3 regions of the Sporosarcina sp. G11-34 genome follow, and region 1 is predicted to be linked to each of the others. Evidence: riboswitches for the same ligand, from Rfam matches in the RefSeq annotation. Region 1 holds a riboswitch; each other region holds the start of a gene.
What was found. Region 1 has a riboswitch for S-adenosylmethionine ahead of KSU66_RS05165 (aliphatic sulfonate ABC transporter substrate-binding protein). Riboswitches for the same ligand answer to the same signal wherever they lie in the genome.
Positions count from the first base shown of each region.

Region 1 (9,925 bases):
ACGTCATTACAGACGGTGCTGTAGAAACAATCATTTTCACACTCGATTCCGCAAAAAAAGAACCGGTTTTTTCAGAATATCCACTTGTTACAATTGAGTCGATTTCTGAAGAAGTAGATTTTTTAGAAGAAGTATTACGTCGCCTAGCAACTAAAGGAATTATGACGTTATTTGTTGAAGGCGGCAGCCAAGTTCATTCTAGCTTCATTAACGAAGGCCTAGCAGATGAACTGTATTTGTATATGGCTCCCAAACTAATTGGCAATGGTACGTCTTTATTTATGGATACTCAACGGAACAATATGGAAGAAAGTGAATTACTTCGTATTATAGATATACAGAAATTCGGTGAAGATATTCGATTACATGCCGAGTTTATAAAGGAGGAGTAATTTAATTTGTTTACTGGAATTGTAGAAGAAATTGGTACGGTTTCATCTGTTACACCAGGAAAGACTTCACTTCAACTTAACATCAAATGCACGAAAGTACTTAGTGACGTCAATAAAGGCGATAGCATTTCTGTAAACGGCGTTTGTCTAACTGTCTCTAGTCATTCACAATCCCAATTTACAGCGGATGTTATGCCTGAAACAGTAAAAGCGACAACGCTTCATGAATTACGCACGGGAAGTTTCGTAAATTTAGAACGCGCAATGGCCGCAAATGGCCGATTCGGCGGACACTTTGTAAGTGGACATGTCGATGGCACGGGGAAAATTGTTTCGATTCAGCAGAAAGAAAATGCGATTTATATGGAAATTCATATCGCTTCTGAATTCTTAAATTACTTTATCGAGAAAGGCTCGGTTACTGTTGATGGAACATCGCTTACCGTTTTTGGTGTGACTGAGAAAGGGTTTATCATATCTCTTATTCCGGTGACACAAGAAGATTCAGTACTTGGAAAAAAACGAATGGGCGATAAAGTCAACGTCGAATGCGATATGCTAGCGAAATATATGGAACGTCTTATATCCAAAAAAGTAGAAAAACAAAGTGGCGGGTTGACTATGGATACACTCACTGCAAATGGATTTCTCAACTAAGAAGGGTGACTAATATGTATACAACCGCAGAAAAAGCAATTGAGGAACTGAAAAAAGGGAAAGCGATTATCGTAGTAGATGATGAAGATCGCGAAAATGAAGGAGACTTTGTTGCACTCGCTGAATTTGCAACACCCGAAATGATCAACTTTATGGCAGCCGAAGGTCGCGGACTTATTTGCGTGCCAGTCGAAGAAGAAAAAGCTGTTCAACTCGATTTGAAGTTAATGACCGAAGATAATAGTGATTCATACGGTACCGCATTCACAATTAGCATCGATCATGCGTCTTGCCATACAGGCATATCTGCATTCGAGCGGTCTGACACCATTTTAGGAATGTTAGGAAAAGACGCGGAAGCATCTGACTTTAGAAGACCGGGTCATATCTTTCCATTGATTGCGAAAGCGGGCGGAGTGTTAAAACGGGCCGGTCATACCGAAGCGGCTGTTGATCTTGCAAGACTTGCGGGATCAGAACCTGTCGGTGTTATTTGTGAAATTATGAATAGCGACGGAACAATGGCGAGGGGGCCAGAGTTAAAAGTACTTGCTGAACGATTGGATCTTGTCATTTTAACGATTCAAGAATTGATTGCTTATCGCCGTAGAACGGAAAAACTTGTCGAACGGATTGTTGATATTAATCTTCCGACAGAGTTTGGAGAGTTTAAAGCAGTTGCATTTGTTGAAAAACTGACAGGACGTGAACATATCGCACTTGTAAAAGGTGATGTTTCGGAAACAGAAAATGTCCTTGTTCGAGTACATTCGGAATGCTTAACGGGCGATGTTTTCGGCTCAAGTCGATGCGATTGCGGCCCTCAATTACATGCTGCACTTGCGCAAATTGAAGACGCAGGTACTGGTGTACTGTTATACATGCGCCAAGAAGGTCGGGGCATTGGGCTTGTGAATAAGATGAAAGCCTATAAGTTGCAAGAAGAAGGGTATGACACAGTAGAAGCGAATTTGAAGTTAGGATTTGCCGATGATTTACGTGAATATGGTATCGGTGCGGAAATTTTACGTGAACTTGGAATCAAAACGATTCATTTATTGACAAACAACCCAAGAAAAATTGCGGGACTTGCAGGACATGGACTTGAAATAACAAAGCGACTTCCAATTGAAATGCCAGTAAAAGAAGAAAACCGAATCTATATGGAAACTAAAAAAAGTAAACTAGGGCACTTGCTGCATAGTTAAGGGGGAATTGTAATGGGAACAATATACGAAGGACATTTAGTAGGATCAGGACTTAAAGTAGGTATTGTTGTTGCAAGGTTCAACGAATTTATAACGGGGAAATTATTAGGCGGTGCAGAAGATGCACTACGTCGCCACGGTGTAGAGAGCAGTGACGTCGATGTTGCTTGGGTTCCAGGGGCTTATGAAATTCCGCTTGTCGCAAAGAAAATGGCAGCTAGCGGAAAATACGATGCTGTTATTACGTTAGGGACGGTCATCCGCGGAGCAACACCGCATTTCGACTTTGTGTGCAGTGAAGTTGCCAAAGGCGTCTCGGCCATCAATATGCAAGAAGGCATTCCCGTAATTTTTGGTGTCTTGACGACAGACACGATTGAACAAGCTATCGAACGCGCTGGAACGAAAGCCGGAAATAAAGGCTGGGATGCAGGTACTGCTGCAATTGAAATGGCGAATTTATTGAAACAGATTTCAGAATAAAAATAAAAAAAGGATGCCCCGCTTTCATTACGAAGTGGAGGCATCCTTTTCATTTGGTTTCGATTTCATCTATACATCCAGCATACCAAGTATAAAATGATTAGATTACTCGCAAAGGTTCCTAGTAAACGTTATAATGGAGGGTGAGTAAGAATTGAAACGGGGGATAATAATGAGTAAGCAAAAAAATGTAGAACTACCAGAAAAAACATGTACGATTGAAAAACTAGTTACGATAAAAGCAGATGTAGCGAAGGTGCTAAGTGGTGAAAAAACTGCAACGAGACGTAATGGCGTGTATGCAGATCTTGGTGAAATAATGGTGCTGGACGGTAAAGAATTCAAAGTCGATGCCATTTACTCACAAACACTTGGAGAAATGACGGATGAACATGCGCATCAAGAAGGTTACTCGAATATGGAAGACTATAAGCAGTCTATTTTGTCATTCCATCCGAATATGCCATGGCTCCCGACGATGAGCGTATGGGTACACGAATACAGTCCGGTTCAGAAATGATTTTTTGAATGATACCAAAAGTTTACGGTATAATCGTTTTCATGCATGTCCTAAGTGCTGTACTATCCATTGGTCCATTATTTATACTAATGCCGCTAATTAAACGGTTACGTAGCGTTGGGACGAACGTAGAAGGGGCATATTTGTCTATTATCAACGTTATCATCCGTCTAGTCATGCATGCGGGGCACGCCCTCGTTTTCACGGGTGTGTCTCTCCTTATTATTGGACCTTGGCCATGGTATACATCATGGGTAATTCTAACGGTCTTTGTGATGGGGGTATCTGCGTTTTTCTTGGCGACAGGTTTTACAAGAGTCCTTCGGAATTTTAATAAGGCGGGGATGAATAAAAACGACATTCTAGATCGTTTGAATAGAACGTCATGGTTATACATCGGCCTTATGATTCTAATGCTTTGGCTAATGGTGGAAAAACCGATGTTTTGGTGAAATGGTTATACATAAAATGAGGATGTGCATCTTGTCGGTGCATGTCTTTTTTTGATTCAATTATGGTTTTACCAGGTGATGAATTTTTTAAACAGATTTCAGAAAATGAATATTACTTAATTTTTACGGATTTAAAAGCTTTCAAGAATGTAGCATCCGCAACAGAAATCGAGACATACGAAGACTTTTTGAAGAGTGACTGTCAGTTTGTTCTCCTTCTTGTGGATTCATCGTATGTAACAATCTATTCCAAAGATAAAACGACTATCCTAAGTCTTTACAATCAAGTACTTGGCGCCAACTACGAAAATGTAAAGTATATTACAGATGGAAATGATAAGCGCACAACATTAATAGCTTTTTAATTGCTGTAAACTACGCAATATAAAATAAGTAAAAGGAGATTCCCAAGTTATTGGCATCCTGTATAAGGAAATTAATGCTTTCAAAAATAGAGGACTAGCTTAAAGATTCAAGGTATGAAAACGCTCCGCTAAATCTTAATTGGTAAGGTCCTTCCCCATTCCTTTCTGCATATAATAATTAAAAAGAAAAAGTATTCTTTGGATAAAATGATCAAGGAGCGATGACTTTGAGGGGAAACTATCCATTATCCGGTGAAGGATTACAAAATAAAGATAGTTCACAGGATTATGGTGCTAAAATAGGACTTTTGGGTGCTGCGATATCTACATTTGGGGATGCTTTACAAACTATTGGAGGTGCAATTGCAATAGAAGAGGGTCGAATTTCCGATAAACAGCAGGAACAAGAAATAGGAAAATTACAAAGTCAAATTGATGAATTGAAAAAAGAACAATCAGAGAATAATGCGATGAGTATAGAAGTAGAGCTACTAAACAAACAACTAAAAAGAATTATTGGAAAATTAGAAATGGATGACGAATCATCTGAAAACTTCAAAACGAAAAAGAAAAAGTGAGTCATTTGATAAAGAAATTGAAAAAAGTATTTGACAATATGTATGAATATAGTATATGATAATTCCTAATGATCTAACTAATTGAAAAAACTGTACATTCAAAATTAAATAGTACTCTTATCAAGAGCGGCGGAGGGAATAGGCCCTATGAAGCCCGGCAACCAACAGGATATTTTTCTGCAAAGGTGCTAAATCCTACAGATTCAATTGGATCTGGAAGATAAGAGGAGGATTTTCTGCCCTCTTCTTAATTGAAGGGGGCTTTTTATATATCCAAATTGTAAAAAGAAGAGTTTTCATAGTATAAAACCAAGTGAACGAATAGGTAAAGTGTAGTTTGAGAATTTGAAGGACAAATTTATTAAAACTTATTATTAGGGGGAAATTAGAATGAAGAAGATTATTACATTTGTTTTATTAATTGTAGGCGCGTCGTTCATCATGACGGCTTGTTCAAATGCACAAGGGGAAGAGAAGAATAATTTAAAAAAGGTAGTTCTGGATTATGCCTATTACTCGCCTACGAGTTTAGCTCTAAAGGAGTTCGGATGGGCAGAAGAAGCTTTTGAAAAAGAAGGCATCGAGGTTGAATGGGTTCTTAGCCAAGGAAGCAATAAGGCACTGGAGTTTTTAAATTCTAAAAGCGTCGATTTTGGATCTACCGCGGGGGCAGCAGCATTGATTGCAAAGTCAAATGGATCTCCAATCGAGTCTGTATATATTTATTCGAAACCAGAATGGACTGCACTTGTAACGACGGAAGATTCACCGATAAAATCAGTTGAAGACTTGAAAGGAAAGAAAGTTGCTGCAACTTTAGGGACGGATCCATATATTTTCCTTTTACGCTCACTTCAAGAAGTAGGTCTGTCATCGAAGGACTTGGAAATTGTGAACTTACAACATGCGGATGGTGCAAATGCTTTGTTAACTGGCCAAGTCGATGCGTGGGCTGGTCTGGATCCACATATGGCAAGAGTTGAAGTTGACTCTGGGGCGAACTTATTCTTACGAGATCATGATAAAAATACGTATGGCACATTGAATGTACGATCGGAATTTGCGGAACAGAATCCGGAAGTTGTTGAAAAAGTAATCGAGGTATATGAGAAAGCGCGGAAATGGGTTATAGAAAATCCAAATGAAGCTGCTGAAATATTAGCAAAAGAGGCGGATATGAAGTTGGAAGTGGCTAAGAAGGGCATCGAGCGGAATGATTTTTCTAATCCTATTCCCGGAGATAAACAAATTGAGGCACTGGAAGAGGCCGGCGCTGTCCTGAAGTCAGAAAATGTTATTAAAAGCGATACAGATATCGAGGAATTAGTGAATGAATTAATTATTGATCGATTTGCGAAAAAAGTAATCGTAACAAAATAGGGGGCGAATTGTATGACGGTCAACACTAAAACAAACGAATTTTCGATAGAGAAAAGTGAAGAGTCTAGTAAATCACGTGCAGACTTAAATAAATTTAGAGGTCTTGCACTCGGATGGATATTACCAATCGTTCTTTTAGTCGTATGGGAAGCGACGGCACGTTTTGGCTTGATAGATTCCTATGTATTTCCCGCTCCTACAACTATTTTTCGAAAAATTCTAGAAATGGCTGAAGAAGGAACACTTTGGGGACATATCGGAATTACTTTTTTTCGAGTATTTATCGGTTTTTTTGCTGGGACTTTCGCAGCGCTCGTATTGGGTTCGATCGTAGGCTATTTCAAATGGTTTGAACAGCTTATGGATCCATTAATCCAAGCATTCAGATCAATCCCTTCTCTTGCCTGGGTGCCATTATTCATTTTGTGGATGGGAATTGGAGAATCATCCAAAGTGGTGTTAATTGCTGTTGGTGTTTTCTTTCCGGTGTATTTGAATATCGTATCCGGTATTCAAGGTGTTGATCGCAAGCTAATTGAAGTAGGAAAGATTTATCACTTTACTTCATTCCAGATTGTGCGTCGTATCATTTTACCGGCATCTCTTCCATCTTTTCTTGTAGGCTTACGCAGTGGCGTCGGTTTAGGTTGGATGTTCGTAGTTGCTGCAGAATTGATGGGGGCGAGTCAAGGGCTTGGTTACTTACTAGTTGTCGGTCAGAATACGTATTCACCTGAACTTATAATGGCAAGTATAATTTTATTTGCAATACTGGGGAAAGTAACAGACGCTCTATTGAAAGCGTTGGAAGCTCGAGCATTAAGATGGCAAGATAATTTACAAAACCAACAATAAAAGGAGTGGTCAATATGTTGGAAGTGAGACAGGCCTCAAGAACATTTAATAACGGACTTGCCGGATTCAAAAGCATATCCTTTTCTATTCAAGAAGGTGAAACCGTTGGAATTTTAGGAACAAGTGGGTGTGGAAAAAGTACACTTCTCCGGGTATTGTCTGGGTTGGATAAGGAATTTGTTGGAGAAATAAAAGTTGCTGGGGCGGGAAAACAACCGATTGGCATGATATTTCAAGAGCCTCGGCTTATGCCATGGCTCACGGTCGAAGAAAATATTTTATTTGGAAACAAAGATGTAAAAAAGGAAGAAGTACAAGAATATTTGGACCTTGTCGGGTTAACTGATTTTGGGGACTATTATCCGAAAGATTTATCAGGTGGAATGGCTCAAAGAACTGCAATCGCTCGCGCGTTGATCGGACAACCGGATGTTCTACTTCTTGATGAACCTTTTAGTGCGCTTGATGCATTCACCAAGATGCAATTACAAGATTTACTATTAAAAATTCAAAAGAAACGTTTATCAACGATGGTAATTGTTACACATGACATCGACGAAGCCCTTTATTTATGTGACCGGATCTTCATTCTTGGCGGACAACCGGGTTATCTGCAAGCTGAATTGACAGTGGAAGTTACAAAACCAAGGGATCGTGGGAGTTCATTTCTTGCGGAGAAAAAATCAGAAATACTTAATTTACTACAGATTGAAAAGGCGGTTGAGTAAAATGGCAAACAGTACAGTTATTTCTCCGAATAAGGGGAATTATAATATTACGACCGAATTACCTAAAAGGGAAGATTTCTTATGGAAAGAAGTAGAGTCGAATTTTAGTTGGTCCCAAACAGGAAAAGTAAATATGGCATATGAGTGTGTAGACCGCCATGTCGCAGCTGGATTTGGTGAGCAAATTGCACTTCATTATATTGGAGAAAATGAAGAGTACAAACTAACATATAGTGAATTGAAAAAAAGGTCTGATCAGTGGGCAACCGTGTTGAAAAAACATGGTGTGAAAAAAGGTGACTTTGTATTCGTATTTTTACCGAAGCATCCAGATTGTCATATCGCTATGCTTGCAGCAATTAAGCTTGGGGCTGTCGTCGGGCCACTTTTTGAAGCATTTATGGAAGACGCGGTAAAGGAAAGAATTCATGATTGCGAAGGAACCTTTTTAATCGCATCACCAGAACTTGTGAAACGGGTTTCCCGAAAGGAATTACCGTCTTTAACGACAGTGTTTATTACAGCTGAACCGGAACTATGTAAGGGAGATGAAATTTCTTTATTTGAAGAAGTAAGGAAGTTCGAAGTAGAAGAAAACATAATTGAATGGGTAGATCTTGATCATGGATTGAATATCCATTATACAAGCGGTTCGACAGGTAAACCTAAAGGGATTATTCATGCACATCGAGCAATGATTCAGCAATATATAACGGGTAGATGGGTACTCGATTTAAAAGAAGAGGATATTTATTGGTGCACCGCTCATCCAGGCTGGGTGACGGGGACCGTCTACGGTGTGTTCGCTCCATTGCTAAATCGAGTGACAACTGTCATTCATGGAGGTAGATTCGGTGCGAAAGAATGGTACGACGTATTAGAGCGTACGGGTGTAAATGTTTGGTATAGCGCACCGACTGCATTTAGAATGCTGATGGCGGAAGGGGATAAACTAACGTTCGATTATGACCTTTCAAAAATCCGACATATTTTAAGTGTCGGTGAACCATTGAATCCAGAAGTTATTCGATGGGGAATCGATGTGCTTAACAAACGAATTCATGATACATGGTGGATGACAGAAACAGGTGCCCAGTTAATCGTTAATTTACCATCTGAAGCGATAAAGCCAGGTTCTATGGGGCGACCATTTCCAGGAATTGAAGCAGCTATATTAGGAGATAACGGGGAGGTTCTGGATAACGGATCTGTCGGGCAATTGGCATTGAAAGCAAACTGGCCTTCTTTAATGAAGGAAGTATGGAAAGACCCGGATAAGTTTTTGACATATTTTCCTTTCGAAAGTTGGTATGTTTCAGGTGATTTGGCAATAATTGATGAAGACGGATATGTCTTTTTCCAAGGACGAAGCGACGATATGATTAACTCATCTGGAGAACGAATCGGTCCTTTCGAAGTGGAAAGTAAACTTATTGAGCATCCCGCAGTCGCCGAAGTGGGTGTTATTGGAAAGCCGGATGAAGTAAGAGGGGAAATCGTGAAGGCGTTTATTGTATTAAACAAAGAGTATAAGGAAGGTGATGGGTTATTAGAAGAATTACGCTTATTTGTTCGTAGTGGGCTTGCCGCACATGCAGCTCCGAGGGAAATTGAATTTATTAAAGAGTTACCCAAAACTCCGATTAGCGGAAAAGTCCTTCGCCGCGAATTAAAAGCAAGAGAGGCCGAAAAAAGAATAGCCTTAGAAGTCTAGGCCTTTTGAAGAAGATTAGGTATGGTCCGACTTTAAAAAATCGAAAACAGACGAATGGGTAATCATTCGTCTGTTTTTTGAATTCAAAACAAATTGAGTTTTTCAATTCGTGTAATGGCTTCCCTCAAACGATCTTCATCTTCTAATAATCCAACGCGTATGTATCCTTCCCCATGTTCACCAAAACCATGTCCTGGTGCAACGATGATATCTGCTTTTTCGTACAGTAAATCAGAGAACGATTCGCTTGTATGTCCTTCCGGCACAGATAACCATGCGAAGAAGGATGCGCCTGGTGCAACTACATTCCAACCAATTCGATGGCACTCGGAAATTAATACATTGCGCCTCGTTTCGTAAAGTGAAGCGAGCTCAACGACACAGTCTTGGCTTCCCGTTAATGCAACTGCTGCTGCACGCTGAATAGCAGGGAAAATATCAATGAATAAATGGTCTTGCAACAAGCTAATGGCCTCGATGATTTTGGCATTCCCGACAGCGAAACCGACTCGCCATCCAGCCATATTATACGTTTTTGACAATGTGTACATTTCAATACCAACATCTTTTGCACCTTCAGCTTGTAGAAAACT
Region 1 covers NZ_JAHNZW010000003.1:189,012-198,936, forward strand. The annotation lists gene ribD (bifunctional diaminohydroxyphosphoribosylaminopyrimidine deaminase/5-amino-6-(5-phosphoribosylamino)uracil reductase RibD) at 1-392, shown strand, start outside; gene ribE (riboflavin synthase) at 399-1,049, shown strand; gene KSU66_RS05135 (bifunctional 3,4-dihydroxy-2-butanone-4-phosphate synthase/GTP cyclohydrolase II) at 1,064-2,257, shown strand; gene ribH (6,7-dimethyl-8-ribityllumazine synthase) at 2,270-2,740, shown strand; gene KSU66_RS05145 (ASCH domain-containing protein) at 2,913-3,260, shown strand; gene KSU66_RS05150 (hypothetical protein) at 3,269-3,712, shown strand; gene KSU66_RS05155 (DUF2691 family protein) at 3,754-4,077, shown strand; gene KSU66_RS05160 (hypothetical protein) at 4,305-4,655, shown strand; SAM riboswitch class I at 4,770-4,882, shown strand; gene KSU66_RS05165 (aliphatic sulfonate ABC transporter substrate-binding protein) at 5,046-6,035, shown strand; gene KSU66_RS05170 (ABC transporter permease) at 6,048-6,890, shown strand; gene KSU66_RS05175 (ABC transporter ATP-binding protein) at 6,905-7,618, shown strand; gene acsA (acetate--CoA ligase) at 7,620-9,332, shown strand; gene KSU66_RS05185 (pyridoxal phosphate-dependent aminotransferase) at 9,416-9,925, opposite strand, start outside.

Region 2 (11,287 bases), 110 kb from region 1:
CCGCCTAACAGTGAACTAATCGTCCCTGCGATTTGGTGGGAAAAATACGCCCATCCATACAATACACCAAGAAGACGTACCCCATAAATATCCGCCAAAATCGCAGAGGAGAGTGCAACACTACCCGCCCATACAAACCCCGCAATCAATGCGATCAGATAAAGTTGGTATGCAAAAGTAGCCCATACAAGGAAAACAAAGCCCAATCCTCTTATTAAATAAATAACTGAAAGAATATTTTTTCGGGGCACCCGGTCAGATAACTTCCCTAGTATAATTGTACTTGGAATCGCAACTAAACCAATCAATCCTACACCAAATGATGCAGTCATTTCTGAAAAACCATGATCGATTAACATTGGAACCCCGTGACTTCCCAATAAATTCATACTATACCCACAAGCAAATAATCCGAGACTTATTTGCCAAAAAGGTAATGTTTTAATCGCTTGGAGTACTGTTAGTTTCGGATGTGGGTCTTGTACGATACGCGGGGTCGTTTCAATAGTTCTTACACCTATCGTACTTGGTCCTTCATCTGCCCCTTCCGGCACATCCTCACGTATGATGAAAAGTGCTGTCGGTAAAACGAGGAGCACAAATACAATCGCAAAAATTAAAAACGTCTGCTGCCATCCAAATGCATTAATCAGCATCGTGTTAACAGGCGTCATAATAGCAATCCCCGCCATCGATCCAGTTGTTAAATAAAAGAGCGCTTGTCCCCGCCGTTTAACGAACCAACGTGCGATAAGTGGCGTTAAAGCAACCGGACTCGTTAATGCTAATCCTAATGATAAAAAGATACCGAAAGAAAGCAGCAAACTAATTGGTGTCTTTGAAAGCATCGTTCCTAAACTTGAAATGAAGACAATTACAGCACCCGTTAATAAAACAGTACGTGTTCCGAAGCGTCTTTCCATATACCCAGCCAACGGCATACCAACGCCGTAAACAAACATCCCCACCGCAACGATCATAGACAAGTTTGTCCGCGACATATCAAAATCTGCCAGCATCGGCAAAAAGAATGGACCAATACTCATTCGCATTCCGACCGTAATTAGCGTCAGAATGGCAGATGCAACGACAATATTCCAACCGTAATACCATTTCCCTTGAATCGGTTCCCCCATGTTTTTTCTTCCCTTCTTCAATCAAACATTCAACAATTACTTCTATCTTACCATATAATTTAGACCCAATCAGAAAAAATTCAGACAAACAAACTACGTGATTGCAATATCGGAATAGGTTATGCTAAAGACAGAACAGCTATAAAAGAAGGAGTTGGAAGCATGATTAGTTATAACTTAGCCGAAGCACTGAACCGCCAAATGAACAATGAGTTTGACGCAGCCCAATCCTATATGGCAATGGCAGCTTATTGTGAACATCGCAATTACGGGGGATTTGCAAACTATTATCTCCAACAAGCAGAGGAAGAACGCTTTCACGGTATGAAAATCTACAATTATTTAAATGACCGTGGAATCCAAGCAAAATTCTCAGCTACATCCGAACCAAAAATTGATTTTGAATCAATCTTGGATACGTTCGAATCTGGACTACAACAAGAAAAAATGGTTACGAAAAACTTCTATGAACTCACAGACTTAGCATGGGAAGAAAAAGAACATGCGACCATTTCATTTCTCAGATGGTTCTTGGACGAACAAGTAGAAGAAGAAGCATCTTTCGACACACATATCGAGTACTTAAAACGCATTGGTGAAGACAAAAATGCATTATTCATCTATGAAAAAGAACTTGGACAACGTCAATTTTCCCCTGAAACTGGAGAATAAGTTATAGAATTCACTTATCGAATTGAAACCGACCCTTTCGCATCCAGTGCGAAAGGGTCGGTTTTTCTATGTACGTTAAACGCCAACCATTCTCAAAAAGTCGCTTTCGCCTACAATTTGTATTGGATGACCGCTATTTATCAGCTCTTCTGTTTTCCTCATTTTTGTACTGCTAAACATCTCCGTAAAGCTTGTTAAATCATAGTCCCCGATCACTAAATAACTTGTATCTTTCGTCACGTTATTCTTGCAAATTCCACCGCATTTCACGACAAGTCGTGACGCTTCCCCACGAGTCATAGATTGCAATTTCCCTGTAAAAACAACATTCGCGCTAAATAATGGGTGCGATTCATCCATCCCCGTTTTCGAAGTTGGAGCCTTTACAGATTTCTTTCTTTTCTTTGTTCCAGCGGGTGTATACCCATCATACTTATGTACGCCAAGTTGTAAGTTATGCATATCTGATAACCCTTCGAGTGAATCCGTTTCACTATTCTCCAACGCGGCTAATGTCACTAACGCCGCTGCTCTGGCATCTTCCAATGCATCGTGATGTTTGAAGCTGATTCCTAAATAATCCGCCATTGTGGAAAGCTTATGATTGTAAAGCGAAGGCCACACCTTTTTGGAAAAAACATAAGAACAACCATACGTAAACGATGCATATGGTTCGTGAAATAAATTCAACGCATAACGCATGGCGCTCATATCGAAACTCGCATTATGTGCAATCAGCGTTTTGTTTTCAATCAATGTTTTAAATTCCGGCCAATATTCTTCAAAAGTTGGTGCACCTTGAACCATATCCTCGGTAATTCCGTGAATTTCAGTATTGAAGTACATAAACTCTTCCTGCGGATCTATGTACGTATGTATTTCTTCTTTAAGAACACCCTTTTCAACTATGACAATACCGACTGAACAAATACTCGCTCTCGAATCATTTGCGGTTTCAAAATCAATCGCTATAAAGTCCATTTGAAGTACCCCCTATCAATAATTATCCGGTCCCCTCAGTTTATCATAACGGTGGCCCATCAACGTACTAACCCGTGACTGAAAAATCACGTCTTATAATAATTTATATAATACCTATGGAAATAGTATACTTAGACTCTTGACAAGGCCAAATACATAGCTTAAAGTAAGTACCAACAACTTCATATTTCTTATTTAGAGAAGCTAAGGGACTGGCCCGATGACGCTTCAGCAACCTCTGTATCCTTGAAAGGTGCTAAATCCAGCAAGAGAACGTTCTTGGAAGATAAGAGCCGTAGTGTAAAATCGGATTCCTCTTTTCTCTTGAAAAGGGGTATTTTTTATAACTATATAGGTTGAACTAAAGAATGCGACACCTAGTTGATTGTAGTGGAGAGCGGCGACTCCAGCGGAAAAAGCGCGTCCAGGTGAGACCCCGCAGAGAAGCGAGGAGGCTCACGGACCGCCCGCGGAAAGCGTCCGCTCGGAACGGAAATCAACGGCTTGGTAAAGCAATCATCATTGAAGTCTTTCAGTATACCCAAATCGCCTCTTAACAAATTACGTTCGATTCATTTATTTATAAAACCTATTAAACAAATAGGAATTATTGAATATACTAAACGAAAGCATCTACTTTCATTTCTAAATACGAGGAGGACTATTATGATTAACTTATTTGTGAAAACGGAACAACAAAGGCAATGGTTGAAAAAGTTACATGAGAAAGAAACAAAGTTTAAAAGTTTATCGGCTCAAATTGATGAACTTTCCATCTTCCCCGAAGAGAATATTCAAGACTTAATTGACATTGGCTACACAAGTAGCACACTCCCTACAGCTTATGGCGGTGAAGGACTAAAGGTTTATGATTTGGTATTACTTCAAGAAACGTTAGCTAGTTTTGACGCAAATACCGCCCTTTCCATTGGCTGGAATCTAGGAGTTGTAGGTGAACTTTTCGAGAAAAAACTTTGGAAGGAGGAAAGCCTGAACTTCTTCGCAACAGAAGTGCTAAATGGCGCGCTAGTGAATCGCTCGGTCAGTGAAACTCAAACCGGCAGTCCAACAAGAGGAGGTCGCCCTGGAACAAATGCAAAAAAAGTCGGTGATTCTTGGGTGCTCTCTGGACGTAAAATATTCACGACTGCCTCTCCTGTATTAACTTATTTTCTAACTTCCGCATGGATTGAAGAAAAGCAAAAAGTAGGTTTCTTCCTTCTCCATAAAGATTTGGAAGGAATAACGATTGAAGAAACATGGGATGTCATTTCCATGAGAGGAACAGCAAGCCACGATCTTGTGCTCAACAACGTAACAGTCGATGAATCTAAACTTGTTGAGCTTCCCGAAACACCAAGTGGCGGTCCTATATCGAATGGTTGGATGCTTCACATTCCCGCGTGTTATCTCGGAATTGCACAAGCTGCGCGTGATTATGCGGTACATTTTGCAAATACCCATTCACCAAACAGCTTAAATGGACCCATTAGCCAATTGCCGAATGTCCAACAGCTACTAGGTGAAATCGATTTGGCGTTAGTTCAAGCGAGACATCTTCTTTATAGTGTGGCGGAAATCTATGACGACGAATCCCGCAGAGCGTTCCTGACCAATGAAATCGGTGTAGCGAAACATACAGTAACAAATTCAGCCGTTTCGATTGTCGATAAAGCGATGCGAATTGTAGGCGCAAAAAGCCTTCAACGCAGCAACCCTCTCCAAAGGTATTATCGCGACGTACGGGCGGGCTTACACAATCCCCCAATGGATGACATGACCATTAAAAAGTTAGCATTATCAGCGATTGAACAGGATAAAACAAAAAACGCGATTCACGCGTAAAAAAGGAGATTTTTATAATGAAAAATAAAAAGCTTTTAAAACTTGTAGCGCTTGGATTCGCTTTGACAACTATTTTAGCGGGATGTGGCGCGGGAGAAGCAACTACCGGGACAGATACCAATAACACGGACGTTAAAAAAGTGAAAGTTGCCTATGATCAAGCATCAAAACCAATGTCCTGGTTAGACGAAAAAGGTAACCCCACTGGCTATGATGTTGAAGTAATGAAATTGGTTGATGAACTGATTCCGGAGTATGAATTCGAATACATTGGGACAACAAGCGATGACTTACTCATCGGTGTCGAACAAGGTAAATATCAAGTCGGCGTCAAAAATGCGTTCTGGACGGAAGAACGCACGGAGAAATTTATCTTCCCAGAAGAATTCCTTGGACTAAGCAGTGCCGGACTCGTAGTTAAGAAAGAAAACGAACATATAAAAACACTGGCCGATTTTGCAAATGCTGGATTTACGCTAGCACCTATCGCTGCAAACAATGCCCAGTACACGGTCATAGACGAATACAATAAAGCCAACCCAGACAACGAAGTCAAACTCGTAGCTGGCGACGCTTTCTCAGTGGAAGTTGTGCAATGGGTAAATGAGGGCCGTGTAGATGGTGGTGTAATGATCGAAGGTCCTTTCGAAAAGAAAGTAATCGCAGAAGACGGTCCATTCCATGACTTTATAGATAACGTCGTTTACAACGAATTCGCGGTTATTAAAACTTGGCCGTTGTTCAATAAAAAAGAACAGGAATTTGCGGATGCTTACGATAAGGCTGTCAAACAGCTGAAAGAAGAAAAGAAGACCAACGACTTAACTGTAGAGTTTTACGGTAGAGACTTATTTGAAGTATTGGATGAAGTAAAAAGGTAAGTAGAAAGACCTTAAAAGGCTGTTGGGTGTACATAACCCCAACAGCCTTTAATCTAAAATAATAATGGAGTGAAGGCATGGAGAAATACTTTGATGCAAGCTATATATGGGATTCACTTCCAATGCTAATCCCCTTTTTAAAGGTCACATTTATGGTGGCTAGTCTATCCGTATTATTTGGAACACTACTTGGCTTCGTCCTTGCGGCAGCAAAAATCGGGAAAAATGCATTCGCAAGGAAAATAGCGAATGGATATACGACAATCATGAGATGTACACCATCTATCGTACTTTTATTTCTTATCTATTATGGCATTCCAGCAATCGGAAATAATTTTGGCGTAAACCTTAACGATGTCCATACAGCCGTATTTGTCGTCATCACGTTTGCCCTACAATTTGGGGCCGCCATGTCGGAGGTAATGAGATCCGCCTACGAATCGATTGATAAAGGACAATTAGAAGCCGCCGTAAGTGTCGGATTAAGCAACACACAGGCGTACAGAAGAATCGTCTTTCCACAAGCTTTCGTCGTTGCTTTACCGAACATTGGAAACAGTTTACTTGCGGTGCTTCAAGAAGGTTCCCTTGCCTATACAATCGGACTAATTGACGTTGTTGGGAAAGCGAATCTTATTATCGCCAATAACTACGATGCCCATGCACTCGAAATCTATCTCGCACTTGCCGTTATCTTTTGGGTAATTTCAATTGCAATTGAACAATTTTTCTTGAAGTTAGAAAAAGTATTTAGCAAAGGGAAATCAGTAATAAAAACGACGTAAGGTGGTGAAAACGTGTCAGAAGGTCTTAATTATAAATTTTTAGTAGATACATTTTTTGTCGCATTGTCTGGAGTCCCTATCGCTTTGGCCGTTACGGCCGTCGCTTTACTCATTGCATTGCCACTTGGCTTTTTACTAGCACTTACAAGAATCAATCGTATTCCGATTTTAAATCGCTTTGCACAAATATACGTTTCTTTTGTAAGAGGAACGCCGATCATTATTCAAATTTTCATTGTATACAGTAGCGTTCCCCTGTTACTCGATTCGTTTTTCACCAAATTTAATATCACTATGAATATTTACGATGTACACCCGATTTGGTATGCATTCATTGTTTTCTCCTTGAATACAACAGCCGTTTTAATCGAAGTGTTTCGTTCGGCCCTTGGAACAGTCGATAAAGGACAATTAGAAGCCGCCCAGTCAGTCGGGTTAACAAATCCACAAGCATTTAGAAGGATCATCATTCCACAATCACTCGTTGTTGCATTGCCAAATATTTGTACAGCAACCGTCAACCTCATTAAAGCAACGTCTTTAGGCTACGCAATGTCCCTGCAAGAGATTACACTAAAGGCAAAAGTAGCCGCCAATGTTGGATACAATTACGTCGAGGCATACATCGATATCTTTTTAGTTTATTTAATTTTATGTGGGTTAGTGGAATATGCATTTAAACTCTATGAAAAAAGGTTACGTAAATATAAACCGGCAAATGCGTAAAGTGAAATAGGAGGCCAAAGCATGTTAAAAATCAGCAATATCCATAAATCATTTGGTAAAACAGAAGTGTTAAAAGGCGTTGACCTAACAATCGATAAAGGCGATGTAGTCGTCATACTTGGCCCAAGTGGTTCAGGTAAAACAACATTACTCAGATGCATAAACTTCCTCGAAAAAGCGGATCAAGGCCATGCATTTTTTGGGGATATTGACGTCAATCTTAAAACCGCATCGAAAAAACAAATCCATAGTATTCGGCAAAAAATCGCTTTTGTATTTCAAAGTTATAATTTGTTTAACAATAAAACTGCATTGGAAAACGTCACTGAAGGGCTTATTATCGGAAGGAAAATACCCAAAAAAGAAGCCGATGAAATAGGAAGAAAAGCATTGGATAAAGTAGGCCTTTCTGAAAAGTACAGTGCATTCCCTAGTGAATTATCCGGTGGACAACAACAACGGGTTGGTATCGCCAGGGCAGTTGCTTTAAATCCAGACATCATTCTATTTGACGAACCAACTTCTGCATTGGACCCTGAATTAGTCGGTGAAGTGCTAACGGTTATGAAAAATATCGCAAAAGAAGGAACAACTATGTTAGTCGTCACACATGAAATGTCGTTTGCAAAGGACGTCGCAAACAAAGTCATCTTCATGGATGGCGGAGTTGTTGTAGAAGAAGGATCACCACAGGAGATTTTCGTTAATCCAAAAGAAGAACGAACACAGAAGTTTTTAAGAAGGGTTTTACCAGAAGATTTTACTTATTATATTTAATAAACTCTATTTCTAGCGAGTTATAGCAGTATTCATTAAGCAAAATATGGACGGATTAAGGATTCTTCGTACTATAACATTTTGGCTTATTGTGGATGCCTCCGCAATAAGCAGGATAGAAAACCGCTGTCCGGGAGGGATTGAACTACATCCCTCTTTTATCTTATCGCTTCAGCTACCCGGCAGGTGCCCCCGCCGGACTTTACATGGAATCATAAGTTCAACCTATATGAGTTAATTTCATAATAGAAGATTTAGTGTTGAAATACGAACAAAGTTGATTTCCGCTTCGGGCGGACGCTTTCCGTGGGCACAGCTTCAATCTCCTCGTCACTGCATTCCTGCGGGGCTTTCAGCTCGCGCTGTTCCCACTGGAGTCGCCGCCCTCCGCTCCAATCAACGGAACGCCTTCTATATTAATGAACAATAAAACTTAAAACCCCATTATCATTCGTATTTTAAGTTAAAATAGGGAATTATGAAATCGACTCACATAACATCAACGATTCTTTACCTCTCCAGGTTTAGCAGTTGCTCCTTCATCGATAACCCACCACGAAAGCCCGTCAATGAGCCATTTTTCCCAATAACCCGGTGACAAGGAACAATGATCAACATCGGATTTGCACCGATTGCCGTTCCAACAGCGCGCACAGCAGTCGGCCTTCCGATACGCTCCGCAATAGTCGTATACGATACCGTTTCACCAAAAGGAATGTCTACCAATGCCCGCCAAACAGATTGCTGAAAAGGTGTTCCGTGTAAACTAATAGGCGTTGTAAATTCTTTCCGTTTCCCATCCAAATACTCAATCAGTTCTGTCATATAAAATTGTATCGCTTTTTCCTCTTCAATTAGTACATACCCGGGCAATCGCTTCTTCGCCCATTTTTCAAGGTCATCAAAATCCTCATCTGGCGTTCCAAGATAACAAAGTCCCTCTTCAATGGCCGCGATATATACATTCAATTGGCCATGCTTCAGCCGTGTCCAAACGATTTTCTTGTCCATTCTGTCGCCCCCTACTTATCTATATTGTCATCGATTTAATAACGAATTGCAAAATACAGAAGCAATTGCTTATACATTATTCTACCCTTTTGAATAGTTTATAGTATGTAGTCAAAAAGTCGGTAGAAGGAGGGTTTCGTTTTGCTAAGGAGGGGAAATAATAGATTTCGTTTTTGTATCTTGCCAGGCTATAACTGGTGCGGGCCCGGTTGTAGTGGACCCGGTGCGCCTATAAATGAGGTAGATGCTGCCTGCAAAGCCCATGATGAGTGTTACCAAATGGGTGTCCATCCATGTGTTTGTGACCAAGAATTTCTCGATCGCCTTTACTCAAATATAAATCCATATACACAAGAAGGAAGACATGCTCGTCTTCTTTATAATTATATGAAACTACAATCTTTTTTTAGTTGCAACTCTTATCGCTGGTAACAAGTAGTAAAAGATACCTATATATAAAGTATAAAACAGACCGCCGATTTGTGAAATCTGGCGATCTGTTTTATTTGGACTATGGTCGATTATCTAGAGGTTTCTTGAAATTCAATAGCAATTACTTTTTCAGTTTCAGTCGTATATTCGATTCTTACAAAAACACCGAATTCTTTATCGCCATCTTTTAACCAAAGCTTAAACTTTTCAATTGTCGTATCCCTTTTAGATTCGCTTCCTTCATGCAAATAATCAATAACTTTCGCACTCGGATATTTTGCATGTGTCTCCTTTATCGCGAGCTTGCCCCACTTAGCGTAGGCTGGAACTGCCTCTTGTATATTGGAAATTGTCGGGATATGTGTTGGCGACGAATTAACGATGATAAACGTTCCAAGTACAATAAAAGTTTTTCGCATAATCAAACCCATCTCCTTCTTTCTAGGATGAGTAATTTACTTGAAATCATTCCCTACATATATCCGCCAATCAAAGGGCTACTTTTTATTCCACATAGAACTAAGATTCCTAATAGTTATATAAGCAAATTTCTTGTAGGTCTAAATAGGTCAGTGTATAATTTAGTTAAGATCAAAAATAGTCAAAGTCAAATACAATAAATACTCGAAAATACGAAGGGGGAAATATTTATGAAATGTCAACATTGTGGTCAAAACGAAGCAACGATGAACTTAAGATTTCGAATGAATCAACAAAATATGCAAGTGAATATGTGTCCTACGTGTTTTCAAGAAATCCAAAGACAATTGAATGCAGGGAATATGCCTTCTTTTAGCAATGGGGCCAACCAATTTTTCCAAACAAACGGCAACCCTCAAGCAAAAACACAAACAATGCAGGCACATGAAAATCAAGAAAATAGTTTGTTAGACCAACTTGGTAAAAATATTTCAAACGATGCAAAAGAAGGGCTAATTGACCCAGTCATCGGACGCGACCAAGAAGTAAGACGCGTTATCGAAACATTAAATAGAAGAAATAAAAACAACCCGGTGCTAATCGGGGAACCTGGTGTCGGTAAAACAGCAATCGCCGAAGGGCTTGCTGTAAAAATTCACGAAGGCGACGTACCTGTGAAGCTTATGAACAAAAAAGTATATTTGTTAGATGTCGCTTCACTTGTCACAAACACAGGCATTCGTGGACAGTTCGAAGAGCGAATGAAACAGCTAATTGAAGAGCTTCAAACACGGAAAGACGTCATTTTATTCATCGATGAAATCCACTTACTCGTTGGTGCAGGCTCTTCAGAAGGATCACAAATGGATGCCGGTAATATTTTAAAACCCGCTTTAGCACGGGGCGGCTTGCAACTTATCGGTGCAACAACATTGAAAGAATATCGTCAAATCGAAAAAGACGCTGCACTTGAACGCCGCTTCCAACCAATTATCGTTAAAGAACCATCCGCAGAAGATACGATTAAAATCTTAAACGGCATTAAAAATCGTTACGAAGATTTCCACGAAGTCCATTATTCAGACGAAGCCGTGCAAGCTTTTGTAACCTTATCAGAGCGCTATATTCAAGACCGCTTTTTACCAGACAAAGCGATTGATTTGATGGATGAAGTCGGATCACGTTTAAATCTTATACATGCCGCGGCCAATCCAGATTCAATTGGAATACGTCTAGGCGAAGTCATTCAGGAAAAAGAAAAAGCGGCAGAAGCGGAAGACTATGAAAAAGCGGCAAATTTACGCTATGAGGAAATTCAATTACGTAAACATTTAGAAGAAGCGAAACAACAAGGAGAAGCCAAGAATGCAGAAGTTTCTGTTGCAGATATCGAATTAATTATAGAGGAAAAAACAGGGATTCCTGTCACAAAACTACAAGCGGCAGAACAAGTGAAAATGAAAGGGCTTCAGGAAAACCTCGGTAAAAAAATCATCGGCCAAGAAGAAGCAGTCGATAAAATTGCGAAAGCAATCCGTCGTAGTCGCGCGGGGCTCAAATCTAAAAATCGTCCTATCGGATCTTTCCTATTTGTCGGTCCAACAGGTGTCGGTAAAACGGA
Region 2 covers NZ_JAHNZW010000003.1:78,643-89,929, reverse strand. The annotation lists gene KSU66_RS04650 (MFS transporter) at 1-1,136, opposite strand, end outside; gene KSU66_RS04645 (ferritin) at 1,299-1,808, shown strand; gene KSU66_RS04640 (exonuclease domain-containing protein) at 1,884-2,789, opposite strand; SAM riboswitch class I at 2,978-3,082, shown strand; gene KSU66_RS04635 (acyl-CoA dehydrogenase family protein) at 3,456-4,634, shown strand; gene KSU66_RS04630 (transporter substrate-binding domain-containing protein) at 4,652-5,515, shown strand; gene KSU66_RS04625 (amino acid ABC transporter permease) at 5,593-6,300, shown strand; gene KSU66_RS04620 (amino acid ABC transporter permease) at 6,313-7,026, shown strand; gene KSU66_RS04615 (amino acid ABC transporter ATP-binding protein) at 7,048-7,803, shown strand; gene KSU66_RS04610 (methylated-DNA--[protein]-cysteine S-methyltransferase) at 8,314-8,814, opposite strand; gene KSU66_RS04605 (phospholipase) at 8,956-9,246, shown strand; gene KSU66_RS04600 (DUF3889 domain-containing protein) at 9,336-9,665, opposite strand; gene KSU66_RS04595 (ATP-dependent Clp protease ATP-binding subunit) at 9,897-11,287, shown strand, end outside.
Region 2: another riboswitch for S-adenosylmethionine. It lies ahead of KSU66_RS04635 (acyl-CoA dehydrogenase family protein); the one in region 1 lies ahead of KSU66_RS05165 (aliphatic sulfonate ABC transporter substrate-binding protein).

Region 3 (11,287 bases), on a different contig from region 1:
TAAGAGGCTCAGAGATTTCCATGGTATTCCAAGATCCGATGACCTCGTTGAACCCGACGATGAAAATTGGTAAGCAAATTATGGAGGGGCTCTCGAAACACCAAACGTTAACAAAAGCCGAAGCACGACAAAGAGCGTTGGAGATGTTAGAACTTGTTGGCATACCGAACGCAAAATCTCGATTGGACGCCTATCCGCACCAATTTTCTGGTGGCATGAGACAGCGTGTAGTCATTGCGATGGCGCTTGCATGTAATCCTAAACTATTAATAGCGGATGAGCCGACAACGGCACTAGACGTGACGATACAGGCACAAATTTTGCAACTTATGAAAGACTTGCAAGAAAAAATGGATACTGCGATTATTCTCATTACGCATGACTTGGGTGTTGTTGCAAATATGGCCGATCGGGTAGCGGTTATGTATGCGGGTGAAGTTGTGGAGTACGGCACGTTGGATGAAATCTTTTACGAAACACAGCATCCTTATACACTGGGACTTCTTGGTTCCATGCCGAATTTAAATGCCAGCAGGTCAGAGCCGCTTATTCCAATTCCCGGTTCTCCACCAGACTTGGCTACATTAGGGACCGGATGTCCATTTGCTGCTCGGTGTCCGTATACGATGAAAGTTTGTCACGATTTCCATCCTGAAACAACGCATTTAAGTAACAGCCATTCAGTATCATGTTGGCTGCAAGATTCTCGCACACCCGCGAATCATGCACCTGAAACAGTTGGGAGTGCACACGAATGAAGGAAAAACAGGATTTACTCGTCATTAAAGATTTAAAGAAGCATTTTAAGATAGACAGAAAAGAGACGCTAAAAGCCGTCGATGGGATTAGTTTTACCATTAAAAAAGGGGAAACACTAGGGCTTGTAGGTGAATCGGGTTGTGGGAAGTCAACAGTCGGAAGGACGATTACCCAAATCTATCAACCTACGAGTGGTGAAATCATTTTTGATGATGAAAACGTCCATGGTAAGTATAGTAAGGCGGAACAAAAAAAGAAGAAGCGGGATATGCAAATGATTTTCCAAGATCCGTATTCGTCTCTCAATCCGCGTATGACCGTTATGGAAATCATTTCAGAAGGTGTGCTTATCCATGCAACGAATTCATCCGTCCAAGAGCGAGAACAAAAAGTAAATGAGTTGCTGGAGCTTGTTGGGTTGAACAAAACCCATTCGGGGCGCTATCCGCATGAATTTAGCGGTGGGCAAAGGCAAAGAATCGGTATTGCCCGTGCACTTGCCGTCGATCCGAAGTTTATTGTGGCGGATGAACCGATTGCCGCACTTGATGTGTCGATTCAAGCTCAAATCGTGAATCTGTTGAAGACGCTTCAAAAAGAAAAAGAGCTTACTTATTTATTTATAGCGCATGATCTGTCGATGGTGAAATACATAAGTGATCGAATTGCAGTTATGTATTTAGGTAAAATTGTCGAGTTGACTGAAAGTGAAACACTTTACGAGCATCCGATGCATCCTTATTCGGAAGCACTACTTTCGGCAATTCCGCTACCTGATCCGAAAATGGAGCGTTCCAGAAAACAAATTGTGTTGAAAGGCGATGTGCCAAGCCCGATAGATATTCCAAGTGGTTGCAGATTCCGAACAAGATGTCCAAAAGCGATGGGCGTATGTTCGATAATCGAGCCGGATTTCGTGGAAAGAGTACCAGGTCATTTTGTTGCATGCCATTTGCATGATGAACAAGTGATGGCACGGGAAGACGCTGTTCCTATTCATAAAGAGTTGTCCTAATTGTTTGGGACAGCTCTTTTGTTATTATTAAAAAATGATTTTCCACACATCCCAATTGCGGAAATGTTTACTAAAGTTATCCAATCCATTATAATTAGACAATCGACACGTTACCTCCACACGCCTTTATAAACCCGCCTAAGCCGGGTTCCAATCAACAGGACTCATGTCCAAAATGCATGTTCATGCGCAACAACTACACAAAATTTGAATAATGAAGTATAAGCCTATTGTTTTCATCAAAGACTGAGGTTTATTTACTATACAAAAAAGGGGCGCTTTATATTGAAATTATCACCAGTTGAACAGGAAAAACTACTTCTTCACGTAGCGGGCGAACTAGCGCTTAAACGTAAGGAGCGCGGGGTTAAATTAAATTATCCCGAATCCATGGCATTACTAAGCCATTACATTATGGAAGGGGCACGTGACGGAAAGACGGTTGCTCAGTTAATGAGTGAAGGGAAGCAAGTGCTAACAGTCGAGGATGTTATGGAAGGTGTCGGCGATATGATTAGTGACGTGCAAATCGAGTGTACATTCCCCGATGGAACAAAACTTGTGACGGTTCACAACCCAATTCAATAAGAGGAGAGTGTTTTAATGATTCCAGGAGAGATTAGACCAGCAGAAGGCTTAATTGAAATAAATGTCGGGCGTCCGACAAAAACAGTAAGTGTTTCAAATACGGGAGATCGCCCAATTCAAGTCGGATCCCATTTTCACTTTATCGAGGTAAATAAGTTTCTTGAATTTGATCGTGAACATTCGGTTGGTATGCATTTGAATATTCCATCGGGCACTGCGGTGCGTTTTGAGCCAGGTGAGGAGAAGGAAGTTGAACTCGTCGAATTCGGTGGAAAACGTCATGTATTCGGATTGAACATGCTTACAGAAGGATCGACACATAATAAGGAAGAAATTATTGAGAAAGCATCCGAAGGCGGCTATAAAGGAGCTGAGAAGGAATGAAAGTAACACATGATCAATATGCGAAGATGTTCGGTCCGACGGTAGGGGACAAAATACGTCTTGCAGATACGGATTTATGGATTGAAATTGAAAAGGATTATACAACCTACGGAGATGAAGGTGTTTTCGGAGGTGGGAAATCACTTCGTGTATCGATGGGGCAAAATGGAAGAAAAACACGTGACGAAGGTGTTCTCGATACGGTCATTACGAACGTCATGATTATTGATTATACAGGGATTGTGAAAGCGGATATTGGTATGAAAGATGGTCGTATTGTTGGTGTCGGAAAAGCGGGGAACCCAGATACGATGGATGGTGTCGATCAGGACATGATTATCGGAGTTGGAACCGAAGTGTACGCGGGTGAAGGGTTGATTGCGACAGCGGGCGCCATTGACACACATATTCACTTCATTAGTCCACAACAAGTTGAGACTGCACTTAATGCTGGAACGACAACGTTCATTGGCGGGGGATCGGGTCCGGCTGCTGGATCGAAGGCTACGAGTGTGTCGGCGGGTGAATGGCATCTTCACCGCACGCTTCAAGCGGTTGAAGATTTACCGGTTAACGTTGGGCTTCTTGGGAAAGGGAGCGCATCCACTCACGAACCAATTATTGAACAAATCCGAGCGGGCGCAATCGGCATGAAAATTCATGAAGACTGGGGTGCGACACCGGATGCGCTAGACCAAAGTTTGTCGGTTGCGGATGAGTATGATATCCAAGTTGCACTTCACTCAGATACGCTCAACGAAGCGGGTTTTGTAGAAGATACAATTAAAGCAATCGATGGCCGTGTCATTCACGTTTTCCATACGGAAGGTGCGGGCGGTGGACATGCGCCGGATCAGCTGAGAATGGCAGCATATCCGAATGTGATACCTGCGTCGACGAATCCGACGAAACCGTTTACGACAAATACAATTGATGAACATTTGGACATGTTGATGGTCTGTCACCATTTGAAACACGATGTACCAGAAGATGTGGCGTTCGCCGATTCGAGGATCCGTCCGGAAACGATTGCGGCGGAAGATATTATGCAGGATCTTGGTATCCTCAGCATTATGTCCTCGGACTCGCAAGCGATGGGTCGCGTGGGTGAAGTGACGATTCGAACGTTCCAAACGGCAAATAAAATGAAAATGCAGCGCGGTCCCCTTCCCCAAGACGAAGGAAAAGACAATGATAACTATCGCGTAAAACGCTATATTTCGAAGTTAAATATTAACCCTGCAATCGCACATGGCATTAGCCATGAGGTCGGTTCGATTGAAGAAGGAAAACTTGCGGATATTATTCTTTGGGATCCAGCATTCTTCGGAGTGAAAGCAGAAGTTGTTATTAAAGGCGGAATTGCCGTTTATGCAATGACGGGCGACCCGAATGCTTCGATTCCGACACCTCAACCGATGATGGGAAGAAAAATGTACGGTTTTCACGGTAAAGGTCCACAAAATGCAGCAATGACATTCTTGCCACAAATTGCTGTCGAGGAAGGACTTCCTGAAAAACTTGGTTTGAAGCGAATGATTGGGACTGTGAAGAACTGCCGTAATATATCGAAGGCGGACATGAAACATAACAGTGAAACGCCAGTTATTGACGTGAATCCAGAAACGTATGAAGTGAAAATCGACGGGGAACTTGCTACTTGTGAACCTGTCAGCGTTCTTCCAATGGCGCAAAGGTACTTTTTATTCTAATTAAAAAAGGGGATTAATGAATGCTTATTAATAAAGTCATCGGCAATATTGGTACAAAAGAAGATGTTTCCGATAAGAAAACAGAATGGATTGAACTGGACTGGGAAGAGTTGAGCAAACGCATTCTTCGTACAGAAACGGATCAAGGAACAGACATTGCGTTGTCGCTTGATCAGGAAGAACCGCTTCAGTACGGTGACCTTCTTTTTGAAGACCACAACCGCCGCATCGCGGTACGTACGAAAATGGAACCGGTCATTGTCATTAGCCCGAAAGATATGACGGAAATGGGGAAAGCGGCATTCGAACTTGGGAACCGTCATACGCCCTCTTTGATTGATGAAAACGAAATCATTGTACGTGCAGATCATACGTTAAATAAATTATTGGATGAAGTGGGTGTTTCGTATGAAACAACTGAAAGAAGATTTAAACAACCGTTCAAATACCGTGGACATTCCCACTGATACTGCGCTTTTACAGCTTTTCCAAATTCACGATTCAGCCTTTCCGATTGGATCATTTACACAATCTTACGGAATGGAGACGTATATTCAAGAGGATCTAATTCAAACGAAAACCGAATTGGTCGACTTTTGTACGTCTTTCTTATTCCACAACTTAGTTCGCGGCGATGCGATTCTTATTAAAGAAGCGTATCTCGCCGCTAAAAATCAAGATGTGGATAGGCTTCTTTATCTTGAGCAGCTTTGTGGCGCCATGAAGCTTGCAAAAGAATCACGCGAAGCAAGTGTGAATCTTGGAAGACAATTCATTCGGACGGTTTCCCCACTTGCGACAGATGATTTTCTTGCCAAGTGGAAGGAACGCATCGATTCGAAATCAATCAAAGGACATTACGCGGTTTTGTACGGCATTTATAGTGCAAATATGGAGATTAACGTTCATCACGCAATCATGATGTATTTATTTGCGGCGGTCAATGGACTCGTCCAAAATGCGGTCCGTGCTGTGCCGTTCGGTCAAAATACCGGTGTGCAGGCAATGCATGAAATGATTTTACCTATAACAGAAGCGGCCGAATTGGTTGATACGTTAGGTGAGGAAGATATTAGCAACAATGCGCTCGGAATTGAACTGGCATCTATGAAGCACGAATACTTATATTCAAGACTATTTATTTCTTAACTAAAAGGAGTTTTCTATATGAAACCAGTACGAATCGGTATCGGCGGACCCGTTGGATCGGGCAAAACATCGCTCGTTGACCAACTGACACGCGCGATGCATAAAGATTATCAAATTGCTGTTATTACGAATGATATTTATACACGTGAAGACGCGAAGTTTTTGATGACGAACGGTGTACTTGAAGAGAATCGTATTTTAGGCGTTGAAACGGGAGGTTGTCCACATACGGCGATTCGCGAAGATGCTTCCATGAACTTCGCTGCAATCGATGAAATGAACAGTCGTTTTGATAATTTGGATATTATTTTCGTTGAAAGTGGCGGCGACAATTTGTCCGCAACATTTAGCCCGGAACTTGTTGACGCATACATTTATGTAATCGATGTTGCAGAAGGCCAAGATATCCCGAGAAAAGGCGGACCGGCATTAACGCGCTCGGATCTTTTATTAATCAATAAAACAGACCTTGCTCCGTATGTTGGCGTTGATCTTGAGGTTATGGATAGCGACGCGAAAAAAATGCGCAATGGCAGACCTTATATTTTTGCAGACGTCCGCACACAGAAAAACGTTGACCAAGTTGTCAATTGGATTAAACACAATATGTTACTAGAAGGCGTAAAGCCCGCTGGTGAAAATGCATAAAGTAAACCGCCCGAGACATAACGGAAGACTCGACTTAGAATTTGAACCGAGAAGGGGATATACGCGGATGCCCCATGTTTTCCAACAACCTCCGTTAAAAGCAAGTCGAGAATTGTATGAAGGCAAAGACCCGACAGCAACGGTCTACGTTATGGAGTCGTCTGGTGGAATGGTCGCTGGCGACCGGAACGATATTACGGTGAAGATTGCTCCGGATAGCAAAGTTCGTTTGACTCAGCAATCGGCGTTGAAAATCTATCCATCGCATACCGGAGACACTTGTTTTTATAAGATTGATGTGGAAATGGGGGCACGTGCCCGTCTTGAATGGATGCCCGAAGTGATTATCCCGTTTGTAGATGCAAAGTTTCAAGTGGATACGACACTTAGTGTAGCCGCCGATTCAACCATTTTATGGGGAGAAATCATTGCGCCGGGACGAGAAAAACGCGGTGAAGTTTTCGATTATGAATCGTTTCGTTCGAATTTCAAAATATTTGTTGACGACGAATTAATCGCATTCGATTCCCTTCATTTTTCACCGAAAGAAGTAGACCTAAGCGGTGTTGGTGTTCTCGAAGGTGCAATGTATGTTGGATCTGTTTGGCTCGTAGCACCGAATGTAGCTGAAGTGGATATCCGTGCAATTCAAGAAACGTTGCGAGTGGGCGATGGGTTGCAGGCAGGAATGACACGGCTTGAGGGCAATGCGATCCATTGTAGGTGGCTTGGCCGCGATCAGTGGGCGTTGCAGCAAGAAATGAAACGGGTGTATGCGTTGCTAGCAGAGATGGTTTAAAACAGGACACCTCGGTGTCCTGTTTTGTTGTTTTAATTAATTATGAAAAAGTAAGGAGCATACAAAATGAATGAAACTAGACCGATGAGTCATTCACGTACAATTCAAACGCATCTCGTATTGCCACCAGATACGAATCACTTACAAACAATTTTTGGAGGAAAAGTTCTATCGTATATTGATGAAATTGCAGCCATTACGGCGATGAAACATTCAAAGACGGCTGTCGTCACAGCGTCAATTGATTCTGTCGATTTTCTTTCATCTGCACGTGTCGGGGATGTATTGGAACTCGAAGCAATTGTAACATCGACGGGTCGTTCATCGATGGAAGTATTCGTTTCGGTTCATTCTGTGAACCTTTTAACAGGGGATACGAAATTGACAACGGAGTCATTCCTTACAATGGTTGCTATGGACGAACACAATAAATCGACTCCTGTTCCCGGAATTTATCCGGAAACAGAAAAGGAAACAAGTTTGTACGAAACAGGTCCAGAACGCCGAGCGCATCGGAAATTACGAAGCGAGATGAGACACTAAGTGATTGAACAAGGTGTAATTATTAAGTAGTATATTTGAAACATTCAATACTTTCTCTATTGACTTTTAATTTAGATGCATGTAAGGTAATGATTAACAACTGAATACGTAACTTTCTTATCCAGAGAGATGGAGGGACTGGCCCTATGATATCTCAGCAACAGACTTTTTAAGTACTGTGCTAATTCCAGAAGCTTAAGTGTCATGCTTAAGACTTGGAGATGAGAAGAGCAAATAGCGATTATGCCAAAACCTCTTCTTAACTTACAGAAGAGGTTTTTCTATTTGTTACTTTATCTGGAAAGCGAAGTTGCCTCAGAAATAAAAACAGAGAGAAGGAATTTATAATGACAAACAAAACGACTACTTTAACGAAAGCACCATTCAGAGCGGATCACGTAGGAAGTTTACTACGACCAGATAACTTGCACCAAGCACGTAAAGAATTTAAAGAAGGTACAGTGACTGCAGAACAATTACGTGAAGTGGAAACGAAGGAAATTAAACGAATTGTCGATAAGCAAATTGAAGTAGGATTAGAATTGGTCACGGACGGTGAATTCAGACGGACATGGTGGCATCTAGATTTCCTAGAGCATTTGAATGGATTTGAAGGGTTTGTACCTGAGACTGGATACGTATTTGAAGGCGTTGAAACAGAGCGGTATAACGTTCGTAACAGTGGGAAAATTTCATTTAACCCGGAGCATCCGTTCATTAAAGACTTTATCGAGTTTAACGAAATTGTTGGTGGCCGTGCGGTTGCGAAACAAACAATTCCAAGTCCGAACCAACTATTCAATATCGGTATTCGTGACGAGAATATATACCCAGACATCGAGGAATACGCAAATGACATTATTCAAGCGTATAAGGATGCGCTAAACGCATTTTACGATGCGGGAGTCCGTTACTTACAATTGGATGACGTCTATATCGCTGGACTTTCTGCTCCGGATATCCCATTCAATGACGGGGCCTGTTCAAGAGACCAACTTATTGATCTAGCACTTCGTGTCATTAACGGCGTCCTAGAAGGAAAACCGGAAGATCTAGTTGTGACAACGCACTTATGCCGCGGCAACTACCAATCGACATGGGCGTTTGAAGGAAGCTATGAACTAATTGCACCAACATTACTCGCAAAAGAAAAAGTGGATGGCTTCTTCTTGGAATATGATGATGAGCGTTCAGGAGACTTTAAACCATTGGAACATGTTCCGAATGGCGGAGCAAAAGTGATTCTTGGCGTTGTTACTTCGAAAAATGGAGAAATAGAAGACAAAGAAGCGATTAAGGCACGCATTCAAGAAGCTGCAAAACATGTACCGCATGACCAATTATGCCTAAGCCCGCAATGTGGATTCGCTTCTACACATCATGGCAATAAATTAACAGAAGAACAGCAATGGGAGAAATTGAAGTTCATCGTGGATCTTTCCAAGGAAGTTTGGGGTTAATTAAAAAAAGGAGCTATAAACCATAATGGTTTTAGCTCCTTTTTCTTATATTTGCTAGTGTGTGAAGAAGGATTCATTCCACGGTAAATGGTGCAGCCACGGAGACTTCGTGAAAGGGTTCCCCTTGTGCTAGAAATGATTTTACTAATCGGTATTCCCCGGGTAAAAGTGTTACACCAAGCTCTTCAACGGAGAACTGTTGATGAACTTTTTCACCCGCTAAAAGGATGTTGCCCGAATCTGTGAACCGTTTGTTTTTCAAAAATACCGCGTCCGAATAGGTAATCATATGCCATAAACCATCGACGCGTATTTCGATATGATAAAATGCCCCGTATCCATAATTACGAAGGCTGTCATTTTGTAAAGTCGTTCCGATTAGGGAAGGTGATGTGTCGAATGAATTCTCGTCGAGAATAAGTGTAATTCCATTCTGAGCGTAATTCATTTCTTGATCTGGGGCAGGGTCAGGCAACATTCGAACCGTTGCTTCTTTTCCACAAGCGGCAAGTATAAGTATGAACACGATGAAAAATAGACGGCTCATAAGATCACCTCTACTTTTAGTATATCGATGATTCAGACAGACGACCTTGATTTCCATCAATAATTGAAACTTAATCTGTCCAATTCCGTATAGATTAAAAAGGGGTGTTCGGAATGAGAGAAGGTATACATGCAAGACAAATGGAGCTAACGATGAAACGGACTGACCGCAATCGGGTAAAGCGTCGATTGGAAGGGGTAGAAGTTCAACTACGAGAAGCGTACAAGTTGCGTGACGAACTTCACAAACTGCTAACGAAAGAACAGCAAGATGTTGTGAAGCTTGGAAAGTTTTCTTTTATGAATAAAATAAGCGAGTGGACAGGTAAATGGGATGAAAAGATGGAAAAGGAAATCTCAGAAGCAGCGGGGGCGGAGCTTAAATTTAATGAAGCGGAAAAAAACGTCGTCGATCTTGAAGCTGAAGCAAAAAAATTTAGAGCCCAGATGCAAAACCCAGATTTCGCATATATCGAAGAGGATTGGACAGCTTTTTTGAAGGAAAAAGAGACGTGGATTCGCAGGTACGATTCAGTCGCGAACGGCACGCTTCAAAAAATTGCAGATGAGCGGGTGACACTTCGTTCGACGTTGCGTGAGATTGAAGAAGCACGGGATGCCGGCAATTTAGCAAGTCGTGCACTCGAGGCTGCGCTTGATAAGCTTGGGTCCGCAGAAGGTATGTCGGTTTGGGACACGTTCCTCGGCGGAGGGTTAATTGTGTCCGCACTTAAGTACTCTGAGATTAATAGCTCAGACGATCACGTCCACCGCGCACAGCGTGCACTTCGCCATTTTGAAGCAGAATTGATGGACGTTCAAAACATCGCGTCAGAATCATTCACTGTGAATCAAAATGACATTGTCGCATTTACAGATATCTTTTTCGATAACATCTTTTCGGATTGGATGGTTCATTCAAGGATTACTGACGCAAAAAGTAAATTGAATGCTGTCTTGCAAGATGTACGTAAAGTGCAAGAACAACTCGCTAGAAAACGTGATGAAGTAAATCATGAATTGGAACGGTTGGACATACAGCAGGCAGAGATTATTGAGTCGTGATGGATAGTCATATGGTCATGATTCGCCGATAAAGATTGATGGGGCATTCAATTCTTCCACATAAGGTATTCTTATGGACTTAATACAAAACAATCGAATATCCTAATTAGTCAAATATCCGTATACTAGAAAGAAAGGCGGTGTGCGGATTGGATTACATATTATTATATTTCATCGGGATGGCGGCGATGACGCTTGGTACGTTAGCTGGCGGCGGTGGCCTAATTACGATGCCAGCGATGCTTTTGATGGGGATTCCGATTCATTCGGCTATCGGAGCGGCGAAAATATCGAACACGGTTAGTTCGTTCACAACGTTCATCACCGTTCTTTTAAAAAAGCAGATTACGTTTAAAGAGTCATTTTGGATCATTCCGGCATCGATGGTAGGTGGATTTACAGGTGGTTTCATCGCCACACGTTTGACGGAAAGTACGATGTACACGGTCGCAATCATTTTACTTATATTTGCTTTCTTTACATCATTTCTTTCAAAATCCGACTTCACTGGTACGGAAAATCTTCGTCCGACGAAAGTTGCTGTTCCGGGATTAGTTGGAGTTGGAATGTATGATGGCATGTTTGGACCCGGCCAAGGTACACTTCTTCTTTATTTGTT
Region 3 covers NZ_JAHNZW010000007.1:78,435-89,721, forward strand. The annotation lists gene KSU66_RS11430 (ABC transporter ATP-binding protein) at 1-758, shown strand, start outside; gene KSU66_RS11435 (ABC transporter ATP-binding protein) at 755-1,774, shown strand; gene ureA (urease subunit gamma) at 2,060-2,362, shown strand; gene KSU66_RS11445 (urease subunit beta) at 2,378-2,746, shown strand; gene ureC (urease subunit alpha) at 2,743-4,458, shown strand; gene KSU66_RS11455 (urease accessory protein UreE) at 4,479-4,925, shown strand; gene KSU66_RS11460 (urease accessory protein UreF) at 4,867-5,607, shown strand; gene ureG (urease accessory protein UreG) at 5,626-6,255, shown strand; gene KSU66_RS11470 (urease accessory protein UreD) at 6,323-7,054, shown strand; gene KSU66_RS11475 (acyl-CoA thioesterase) at 7,121-7,597, shown strand; SAM riboswitch class I at 7,712-7,825, shown strand; gene KSU66_RS11480 (5-methyltetrahydropteroyltriglutamate--homocysteine S-methyltransferase) at 7,945-9,057, shown strand; gene KSU66_RS11485 (immunoglobulin-like domain-containing protein) at 9,131-9,604, opposite strand; gene KSU66_RS11490 (hypothetical protein) at 9,718-10,668, shown strand; gene KSU66_RS11495 (sulfite exporter TauE/SafE family protein) at 10,818-11,287, shown strand, end outside.
Region 3: another riboswitch for S-adenosylmethionine. It lies ahead of KSU66_RS11480 (5-methyltetrahydropteroyltriglutamate--homocysteine S-methyltransferase); the one in region 1 lies ahead of KSU66_RS05165 (aliphatic sulfonate ABC transporter substrate-binding protein).